3 regions of the Bradyrhizobium zhanjiangense genome follow, and region 3 is predicted to be linked to each of the others. Evidence: predicted binding sites of a transcription regulator. Region 3 holds the regulator's gene; each other region holds the start of a gene.
What was found. The regulator LexA, encoded in region 3, represses DNA repair genes until DNA is damaged. The targets are predictions, from matches to a motif close to TGTTCNNNNTGTGTTCNG.
Positions count from the first base shown of each region.

Region 1: ruvC (crossover junction endodeoxyribonuclease RuvC) is a predicted target of LexA. The motif match lies at 1,592-1,609, and genes of this name have one in related genera.
Region 2: XH85_RS07790 (ribonuclease T2 family protein) is a predicted target of LexA. The motif match lies at 2,079-2,096, and genes of this name have one in related genera.

Region 1 is NZ_CP022221.1:8,730,137-8,733,406, forward strand. Features, by position in the region: gene ruvB (Holliday junction branch migration DNA helicase RuvB) at 1-399, opposite strand, end outside; gene ruvA (Holliday junction branch migration protein RuvA) at 420-1,037, opposite strand; gene ruvC (crossover junction endodeoxyribonuclease RuvC) at 1,034-1,561, opposite strand; gene XH85_RS41760 (YebC/PmpR family DNA-binding transcriptional regulator) at 1,774-2,520, opposite strand; gene XH85_RS41765 (methyl-accepting chemotaxis protein) at 2,744-3,270, shown strand, end outside.
Region 2 is NZ_CP022221.1:1,634,506-1,637,775, reverse strand. Features, by position in the region: gene XH85_RS07810 (ATP-binding protein) at 1-352, shown strand, start outside; gene XH85_RS07805 (DUF3617 domain-containing protein) at 524-1,054, opposite strand; gene XH85_RS07800 (hypothetical protein) at 1,099-1,392, opposite strand; gene XH85_RS07795 (hypothetical protein) at 1,576-2,037, shown strand; gene XH85_RS07790 (ribonuclease T2 family protein) at 2,143-2,847, shown strand; gene XH85_RS07785 (23S rRNA (adenine(2030)-N(6))-methyltransferase RlmJ) at 3,005-3,270, shown strand, end outside.
Region 3 is NZ_CP022221.1:4,697,886-4,701,155, forward strand. Features, by position in the region: gene XH85_RS22425 (ComEC/Rec2 family competence protein) at 1-603, shown strand, start outside; gene XH85_RS45260 (hypothetical protein) at 742-1,176, opposite strand; gene lexA (transcriptional repressor LexA) at 1,755-2,456, opposite strand; gene XH85_RS22445 (molybdopterin molybdotransferase MoeA) at 2,634-3,270, opposite strand, start outside.

The DNA.
Region 1 (3,270 bases), 4.0 Mb from region 3:
GCCGATGATGAGGTCGAGCTGAAAGTCCTCCATCGCGGGATAGAGCACTTCCTCCACCGCAGGGCTCAGACGATGAATCTCGTCGATGAAGAGCACGTCGCGCTCTTCGAGATTGGTCAGCAGCGCGGCGAGATCGCCGGCCTTGGCGATGACAGGGCCCGATGTGGCGCGAAAGCCGACGCCGAGCTCCTTGGCCACGATCTGCGCCAGCGTGGTCTTGCCGAGGCCGGGCGGCCCGACGAACAGCACGTGATCCAGCGCCTCGCCGCGCTTGCGCGCCGCTTCGATGAAGATCGAGAGATTCTTGCGCGCCTGCTGCTGGCCGACGAAGTCGGACAGCGACTGCGGCCGCAGCGCGGTGTCGCCGACATCGTCGCTGCGGCGCTCGGGCGAGACCATGCGGTTGGCCTTGGGGTCGCTCACTTCGCGAGTTCCTTCAGGCCGAGGCGAATGAGCTGCGCCGTCTCAGCGCCTTCACCGGCACTGCGCGACGCGGACGCAATGGCCGCAGCCGCCTGCGGCTGACCGTAGCCGAGATTGACCAGCGCCGAGATCGCATCCGCCACGGGCCGCGGCGCGCGCTGGTCGTCGACGGCGCCGGCGAGATGCACCACGGCAGGATCGACATTGGCGAAAGCCGGCGCCTTGTCCTTCAACTCGGTGACGATGCGCTCGGCGACCTTGGGGCCAACGCCCGGCGTGCGGGATACGGCGGCCTTGTCGCGCAGCGCAATGGCATTGGCGAGGTCGGCTGGCACCAGCGTGCCGAGCACGGCCAGCGCGACCTTGGCGCCGACGCCCTGCACGGTCTGAAGCAGGCGAAACCATTCGCGCTCCTGGTCGGTGCGGAAGCCGAACAGTTTGATCTGGTCCTCGCGGACATAGGTCTCGATCGACAGCACGGCCGCTTCGCCCGGCGACGGCAGATGCTGCAGCGTGCGCGACGAGCAGTGCACCTGATAGCCCACGCCGCCGACGTCGAGGATGACGAAATCCTCGCCGTAGGAATCGATCAGGCCCTTGAGCTTGCCGATCATATCCCCACCACCTTCAGCCTGAGCGCCGTGCTCTGGCGGTGATGGGCGTGGGTGATGGCGATGGCGAGCGCGTCGGCGGCGTCCGCGGACGGCGGTTCGGCTTTCGGCAGCAATATCTTCAGCATCATCGCGATCTGTTGCTTGTCGGCGTGACCGGCGCCGACCACCGTCTTCTTGACCTGGTTCGGCGCATATTCGGCGACACTGATGCCGAACATCGCCGGCGCCAACATGGCAACGCCGCGGGCCTGGCCGAGCTTTAGCGTCGCGACGCCGTCCTTATTCACAAAAGTCTGCTCGACCGCGGCCTCCATCGGCTTGTGATCGGACAGAACGGAAGCGAGCCCCTCATGAATCGCGAGCAGCCGGCTCGACAGCGGCAAATCGTCCGGCGGTTCCACCGAACCGCAGGCGACGTAGATCAGACGATTGCCTTCAGCCTCGATCACGCCCCAGCCGGTGCGGCGCAGGCCGGGGTCGATGCCGATGATGCGAACGGGGCTACGAATCGGGAGCGCAGTCATGCGCCAGTGATAGCGGCTGGCCGCTGGAAGCGAAACAGAAACAGAACGGAAGTAACAGGGGAAAGCCGGTCTGGTGCCCCGGGCGCGACGCAGCGCAAAGCGATGCGGCGCTGAACCGGGGCCCATTTAGCCATCGATGCCTAGAGAATGATGGGTCCCGGCTCTGCGCAGCAGCGTTTCACGCTGCAGCGCGTCCGGGACACGAGAGTGCCCTACCCACCCATCTTCGCCATCAGCGCGTCCGACACCTCGAAATTGGCGTAGACGTTCTGGACGTCGTCGTGCTCGTTCAGCAGGTCCATCAACTTGAGCAGCTTCTCGCCGGTCTCGTCGTCGACCGCAACCGTGTTCTGCGGCTTCCAGATCAGCGCGGCCTTGCGCGGCTCGCCGAACTTGGCTTCCAGCGCCTTGGCGACGTCGCGATAGCCTTCGGTCGAGGCATAGATCTCGTGGCCGCCCTCGCCGGAAACGACGTCGTCGGCGCCGGCCTCGATCGCGGCGTCCAGCACGGCGTCGTCGGAGGCGACGCTGCGGTCGTACTCGATGATTCCGGTGCGGTCGAACATGAACGAGACCGAGCCGGTTTCGCCGAGATTGCCGCCGGACTTGGTGAAGAAGGAGCGGATGTCGGAAGCGGCGCGGTTGCGGTTGTCGGTCAGCGCCTCGACGATGACGGCGACGCCACCGGGGCCGTAGCCCTCGTAGCGGATTTCGTCATAGTTCTCGCCGTCGCTGCCGAGCGCCTTCTTGATGGCGCGCTCGATATTGTCCTTCGGCATGTTCTCCTGGCGCGCGGCGATCACGGCGGCGCGCAGGCGCGGGTTCATGGCGGGGTCAGGGGTGCCGAGCTTGGCCGCGACGGTGATTTCCCGCGCCAGCTTGCCGAACAGCTTCGACTTCTGGGCATCCTGCCGCCCCTTGCGGTGCATGATGTTCTTGAATTGGGAATGTCCGGCCATGCGTGGTCTCTTGAATGGTCTTTGGAATCGTTCGCCGATGGGGTGGGAAGCGCGGCCTTATAGGCCGCCAACCCACCGGAATCAAAGGGCTCTGGTACTTTAAGGTAGCACTGTAGAGGTAGCCACCGTAATGGTCCGTGCCTAGAGGTCGGGCATTGTTAACCCTGATTTCATTTCGGCCTGCGAAAATAGCGTCCGCCCGTTCCCCGACAAGAGAGACGTGATGGCGTTCGGACTATTTCGGAAGCGTCTGCCGGAGATGGCTGCGCCCGCGGCAGCTCCGCAGCCGGTGGCCAATTTCGAGCCCGTCCCCGCCACGGACGGCGATTCCGCCAGGGAGATCCTGGAATTGCTGGAACTCGAGCTGGGCGCCATGATCCGCCAGCTCGAGCGCGCCGCCAATTCGGTGGCCGGGGGCGCCGAGGCGACCGCCGCAACCCTTGCCGCCATTCGCGACCGCACCGACGCCCTGACCGGCCGCACCAACGCGGCGCAATCGACCGCCTCCACCTTCGCCCATGCCGCCGACAAGTTCACGCAGTCCGCGCTGGGAATCGGGGCGCAGGTCCGCGAGGCCGGCAAGCTCGCCGACGAGGCCAGCGCCGCGGCGCAGGAAGCCCGCGCCAACGTCGACCGCTTGCGCGAATCCTCCGCCGCCATCGGCAATGTCGTCAATCTGATCGCGCAGATCGCGCGGCAGACGACGCTGCTCGCGCTCAACTCGACCATCGAGGCCGCTCGTGCCGGCGC
Region 2 (3,270 bases), 3.1 Mb from region 3:
ATTCCACGGCCTGCCGGTGGTGACGGTGAAGCCGGCCTCGTTCAAGCGCTGCCTCGCCAATCTCGTCACCAACGCCGCGCGCTACGGCAAGGCCATCGCCATCACCGGCCAGCGCGATCACCGTTATCTCACCGTCACGGTCGACGACGACGGCCCTGGCATTCCCGCGCATTTGCGCGAGGAGGTGTTCAAGCCGTTCCTGCGGCTGGACAACGCCCGCAATCAGGACGAAGGCGGCACCGGTCTTGGTCTTGCGATCGCCCGCGACATCGCCCGCTCCCATGGCGGCGACATCACACTCGGCGACAGCCCGATGGGAGGATTGAGGGCGAGCGTGAGGATTCCGGTGTAGGCGGCATCTTCACCTCTCCCCGCTTGCGGGGAGAGGTCGAATTCGATCGCAGATCGAATTCGGGTGAGGGGGTACAGGTCTCACAAAAATCTCGTTCGCGGAGAGAGGCCCCTCACCCCTCTCCCCGTAAGAACGGGGCGAGGGAGCGCACCGGTTGCGCGGTGAGTGCGTCTACTTCGGCAGCAGCGCCTTCAGCTTATCGACATCGCGCACGTTCATCTTGAAGCCACCGGGCATCACGATATCGCCGGGCTTCTGGTCCGCCTTGCAGGCCCCTAACCATTTGGCTTGCAGCGTCATGGTGCTATCGCGCCCGGCCGCACCGGCGACGCCGCCTTGCGCATGCGAGGAGGTCTTCACGGTGTAGGCCGAATTGAAGTCGCCTGTGATCTCGGCATGCGAGGTCGTGCTGACGCCGGCGACGCTGCATTCGGAATCGCTGACATAGCCGGTCGCCGTTTTCTTAATCTCCTGCTTGGCGCAGATCTGCTTGGCCATCGGGGAGACGTTGTTGCTCATCTCCTTATCGACGGTCTCGTCGGTGCAGTGTTGCATGGTCATCTCGGGCACGGGCGAACCGGTCGTGACAAGCTTCATTTCCCATAGCCCGGCCTTGCGCATCGGCAGCTCGTCGGCGCCGGCTGCGCCTGCCGACAGCACGAGACAAGCGACCGAGCCGAGCAAAGCGAGTTTGCGCGTCATGTGGAAGACTCCCGGCTTGAGAGTTTGGGCGTTACGACAACGCCTCAGTACAGCGTGCGGATCGGCTGCTCGGCAGCGCCATAGGGCACCCAGCGGCAGGAGAACGAGATGTAGCCGCCCTCATAGGCCTGCACCGCGAGGAATTTGACGACTTTGCCGTAGCGCGCGCAGTGATCGACCGCGACCTGTCGCGCATCGGCCTGGGTCGCCATCGAATAGGCGATGATGCCGCCGGTGTCGTTGCCCTTGAACGGCGGCACTGGAAGGATATCGGCGCGCGCCGACTGGCTCGCCATCATACCCAAGGCAAGAAGGCCCGCGGCCGCAATGATTCGCATTCCCGTCACTCCAATTGGCTGCCCCCAGTTTACGGTGCCGGACTGGAAGTGAAAAGAACGGAAGCCCTGTCGGCTGCGACGATATGGTCAACTCCTGGCGAAGTGTTGCCGCGGTGCACTTGACCTCCCCCGGCCTTCGCGGCACCGTCCGACCTTCGCAAGACCCAGCTGTCCGGATTGACCATGCGCGCCCCCTCCCTGAAATCGCTCCGCTTTGCCGCCGTGCTCGGCCTCATGTTCGGGGCGCTGTCGTTCGGTGAGGCCAGAGCCGCCAATCCGCTGGAGCTGAATTTCTGGCTGAGCGGACCGCGCTACGACGGCGCCGTCGCCGATTGCGACAAGGCGCTGCCGACGATCGCCGCCCAGTTCTGGGAAAAAGAAAGCTCGTTCTGGAATTCCTCGCTGAAAATCACCGGCTTCTCCGCCGTTCGCGAGACCGCGTTCCGTCCCTGGCAGTCCGACAACATTCCGCGCCGCTATTGCACCGGCGATGCCCTGCTCAATGACGGCAAGGTGCGCAAGGTGCATTTCTCGATCATCGAGGATGGCGGCTTCGCCGGCTACGGCAATGGCGTCGAATGGTGCGTCGTCGGCGTCGACCGCAACTGGGCCTATAATCCGGCCTGCCGCGCCGCAAAGCCCTGATTCGGGTCGATCTGGCGGCTGAATGGCGGTCGCCTGAATTTTGTTCTTGAAATGTTCTTATCGCCTGCTAGGCTTCCTTGCACAGTCTAGTTGAGGGGCGTCGCCATGTTTCATTCCAGATTGCATTCGTTCTCCCGCCTGGTGATCTCGCTGACCCTTTCCCTGATCCTTGCCGCGGGGCTGGCCTCGTTCGCCGGTGACGCAAAGGCCCAGGACAAGCGGCAGAACGCGCCGGGCGAGTTCGATTTCTATGTGCTGTCGCTGTCATGGTCGCCCTCCTTCTGCGAGGAAGCGGCCGAGCGCGGCGGCCGCTCACAGATGCAGTGCAGCGGACGCCCCTACGCCTTCGTGGTGCATGGGCTGTGGCCGCAATATGAAAACGGCTTCCCCGAATATTGCCAGCGGCCGGCACCGCGGCTGAACCGCAGCATCGTCTCCTCGATGCTCGACCTGATGCCGGCGCCGGGCCTGATCTTCAACGAATGGGACAAGCACGGCACCTGCTCCGGGCTCGAGGGCCGCAGTTATTTCGAGACGATCCGCAAGGCGCGCGCCGCGATCAAGATCCCGGCCGAATATCTCGATCTGTCGCAGGCCAAGACCGTGGCGCCGGCGGAGATCGAGGACGCCTTCATCAAGGCCAATCCCGGCCTCAACGATGCCGCCATCTCGGTCACCTGCAACCGGACCCGGCTCTCCGAGGTGCGCATCTGCCTCAGCAAGGACCTGCAATTCCGCGCCTGCGACGAGATCGAACGCCGCGCCTGTCGCCGCGACCAGGTGACGATGCCGCCGATCAGGGGTGGATAGTTCCGGTCATTGCGAGGAGCCCGCGACAAAATTGCGAAGCAATTTTGCGCTGGCGACGAAGCAATCCAGACTGCCTCCGGAGTTAGATTCTGGATTGCTTCGCTGCGCTCGCAATGACAAGGGGTTGGGATCGCGCGAGACAACATAGTCTGATCCCATGAACTACCGCCACGCCTTCCACGCCGGCAACTTCGCCGATGTCATCAAGCACATCGTGCTGGCGCGCATCCTCACTTATTTGCAGGACAAGCCGGCGGCGTTCCGCGTCATCGACACCCATGCCGGCGCCGGTCTCTACGACCTCGGCAGCGACGAGGCACGCCGCGGCGGCGAGTGGCTGACCGGCATTGCACGGCTGATGCAGGCGCGCCTGTCGAACGAGACCGCGGCGCTGACCAAGCCCTATCTCGACATCGTCCGCGC
Region 3 (3,270 bases):
ACCCCCTTGCGCTGGTCTGGTGCCCTGCTGCTACTGGCTTCCATTGCCTGGGGGCTGTCGGTGCGGCAGCCCGATATCCTGATTGCCGGAGACGGCGCGAGCGTCGCGGTGCGCGGCCGCGACGGACACCTGCATGTGATCCGGACGAGCAAGGACGGCTTTCTGCTTAGGGAGTGGTTAGCTGCCGACGCTGATCCGCGCGACGCCGGGAGTAGCTCGCTGGCCGACGGCGTGTCGTGCGACGAGGCCGGCTGCGTGACGCCGCTCGCCGACGGGAGGCTGGTTGCGCTTTCCTTGCGGATCGACGCGCTGGCTGATGATTGCAGCCGCGCCGCGCTGGTAGTGACGCGGCGGCCCGCACCGCCCGATTGCGCGGCGATGGTGGTCGATCGGCAGCGTCTCACCAGCCAAGGCGCGCTGGCGTTGACGCAGCGTGGTGACGGTTTTGCGGTTCAGGCTGTGAGAGCAAGAGGCACAAGCCGCCCTTGGCTCCCGGCCGGCGCCGGCGAGGGTGATTTCGACGGAAGCCTCGCGCCGAAGGCCGCTACGGCCCGCAACCGGGACGCGACTCCGGCGGAGACCGACTTGCAGGCCGACGATTAAGGCCAGACGATTAAGAACAAATGCAGGAGCTGGTCCGGGTCCAGCCGGACTTCCGCAGAACATAAATCATACCATCTCGCCGGCCTCGGCCGGCGATGGCATTTTCAATCCTGGCCCGACCTGGTGGCCAGGGACGGCTCAGCCGATCGGCAGACGCGTGATCGTCGGCCGGCTGTCGGCATCGATCTGCGGCTTGTGCTCGCGCTCGCTGACCGGCTGCGTCACCGGCAGTTGCAGCACGGTTGCGTGCTGGCCTTCGACGAGCTGCGTCACCAGCACGTATTTGCCGTCGGGGAATTCGATCGCGTCATGATGGCGATCGGGAATGTGCGGATCGATCTTGCCGAACTTGCCGACGCGGGAGTTGATCGTGCGCGTCCAGATCCAACGATTGTCGTAACGGACGTTGTCGGCGAAGGCGAGCTCCGTTCCCGGCAGCAGGCAGACGGCCACGGTCGGGTCGGCCGCGGAAGCGAAGCCGCGCGTCGAGGTGCCGCGGAACGTTGTCGACACGATCGTCTCGCCGACTTCGGCGGGGCGCGATGCAACGGCATGCAGACTGTAGTCACACATCGGGTGCTCCTATTCGAAGATAGCAACCCGCGCCTCTTTCGGAGGCGCAAGCCTCTATCAGAGTGGAAGCACGTAACATTCTGCTTGGTTGTGGGCGAATCTGCGGCTGGCGTCAGTCGGATGCGATCACATTATCTTTCCCGAATCCAATAGGAACAAAGCTCGCTTCAGTGCATTTGGCGGATGCGAGCGTCAGCGGCCTGCGGGCGCCGACCATCCGGAATATGGCCAACTCGGCTGTGGCTGTCGCGCGACGGCACTTCGGGCGCTGCGGAATTGCTCACTCGTTGTCGCATGCGCCGACTTGCGGGGATGGTGCTGCGATTGTACTGCGAATGCTTGCGCTGCCGATGCAGCGATCAGCACAGTTGCGAAGGCGCTCAAAACGATCCTACGCATCGTTGTCTCCTCGATCTCTTGAGCCGCAAAGCGATGAGTGCTTCGGGCGGCATGCCGAGGACGTAGCGCTTGGAAAGGGGCCAGATAATCTGCCCAAGACCAGAAAGACTATCCAGCTGAAGCGGACAATCCGTCCGCTCCAATCGGAATCATCGGTATCGAATGACCACTGAGTCTTCTCAGTACTTGCGGTACAGTCCGATCAGCTTGCCCTGAATCTTCACCCGGTTCGGCGGCAGGATGCGCACCTCGTAGGCGGCGTTGGCGGGCTCGAGCGCGATCGACGCGCCGCGGCGGCGGAAGCGCTTGAGCGTCGCTTCCTCGTCGTCGATCAGCGCCACCACGATGTCGCCGGTATCGGCGCTCTCGTTGCGCTGGATCAGCGCCATGTCGCCGTCGAGGATGCCGGCCTCGACCATCGAATCGCCGCGCACTTCGAGCGCGTAGTGTTCGCCCGAGCCGAGCATGTCGGGCGGTACGCTGATGGTGTGACTGCGGGTCTGCAACGCTTCGATCGGCGTACCGGCTGCGATGCGACCCATCACCGGCACCGCAACGGGACGCTCGCCCTCGTCGGCGGGTGGGCTGGAGCTCGCGCGCACCTTGCCGAGATTGCCCTCGATGACGCTTGGCGTGAAGCCGCGGCGGTTGCCGGCGGCCGCCTGGAGCTCAGGCAGCTTGATCACCTCGATGGCGCGAGCGCGGTTGGGCAGGCGGCGGATGAAGCCGCGCTCCTCCAGCGCGGTGATCAGGCGATGGATGCCCGATTTCGAGCGCAGGTCGAGCGCATCCTTCATCTCGTCGAAGGAGGGCGGCACGCCGCTTTCCTTCAGACGTTCGCTGATGAACCGCAGAAGCTCGTATTGTTTGCGCGTTAACATCTCGACCAAAGTCCCCCGGTTGATGTCGTTCGATTGCGAGACGCTGAATTGGAGCGGCGAACCGCTACATCCTCGAAACAAATCATGAACGGACACTATATGTTCGATATGTGTTCCGCAACTGCTTAATTTTGCGTGAACACGACAAAGTTCGCGGAACACGTGTGGTGGATGCGCTCAGACGGGCAGGCGCAGCACCTCGCAAGGCGAGCCGGCTCCGGCCTTCGGCGCGAACGGCGCGCGCACGAGAAGTGCCTGTGCCGCAGCGAGATTCGCAAGCAGCGAGGAATCCTGGTGATGGACGGGAACGGCCACCAGCGTGCCGTCGTCGCGCTGTTCCAGACGTGCGCGAAGATAATCCGCGCGCATATCGTTTGCGCCCACATCGCGGCCGAGCACGGCGCGCTCATGGCGGTGATGAATCACGGATCGACCCGATACCGCACGAATCAGCGGGACCATGAACAGGAAGGCGCACACATAGGAGGAGACGGGATTACCCGGCAGGCCGATCACGCGCATCGCACCGAGCCGCCCATGCATCATCGGCTTGCCCGGGCGCATCGCAATCTTCCAGAACGCCATCGAGATACCTTCGTCCCTCAGCGCCTGCTGGACCAGATCGTGGTCGCCGACCGATGCGCCGCCGGTCGTGACCAGGATGTCGGCGCCGCTCTCGCGGGCGCGGCGGATGCCGGCGGTGGTGGCCTCCAGCGTGTCGGCGGCGATGCCGAGGTCGATGGTCTCGGCCCCCTCGCTGCGGGCGAGCGCGTGCAGGGCATAGCCGTTGGAATAGACGATCTGGCCGCGGCCG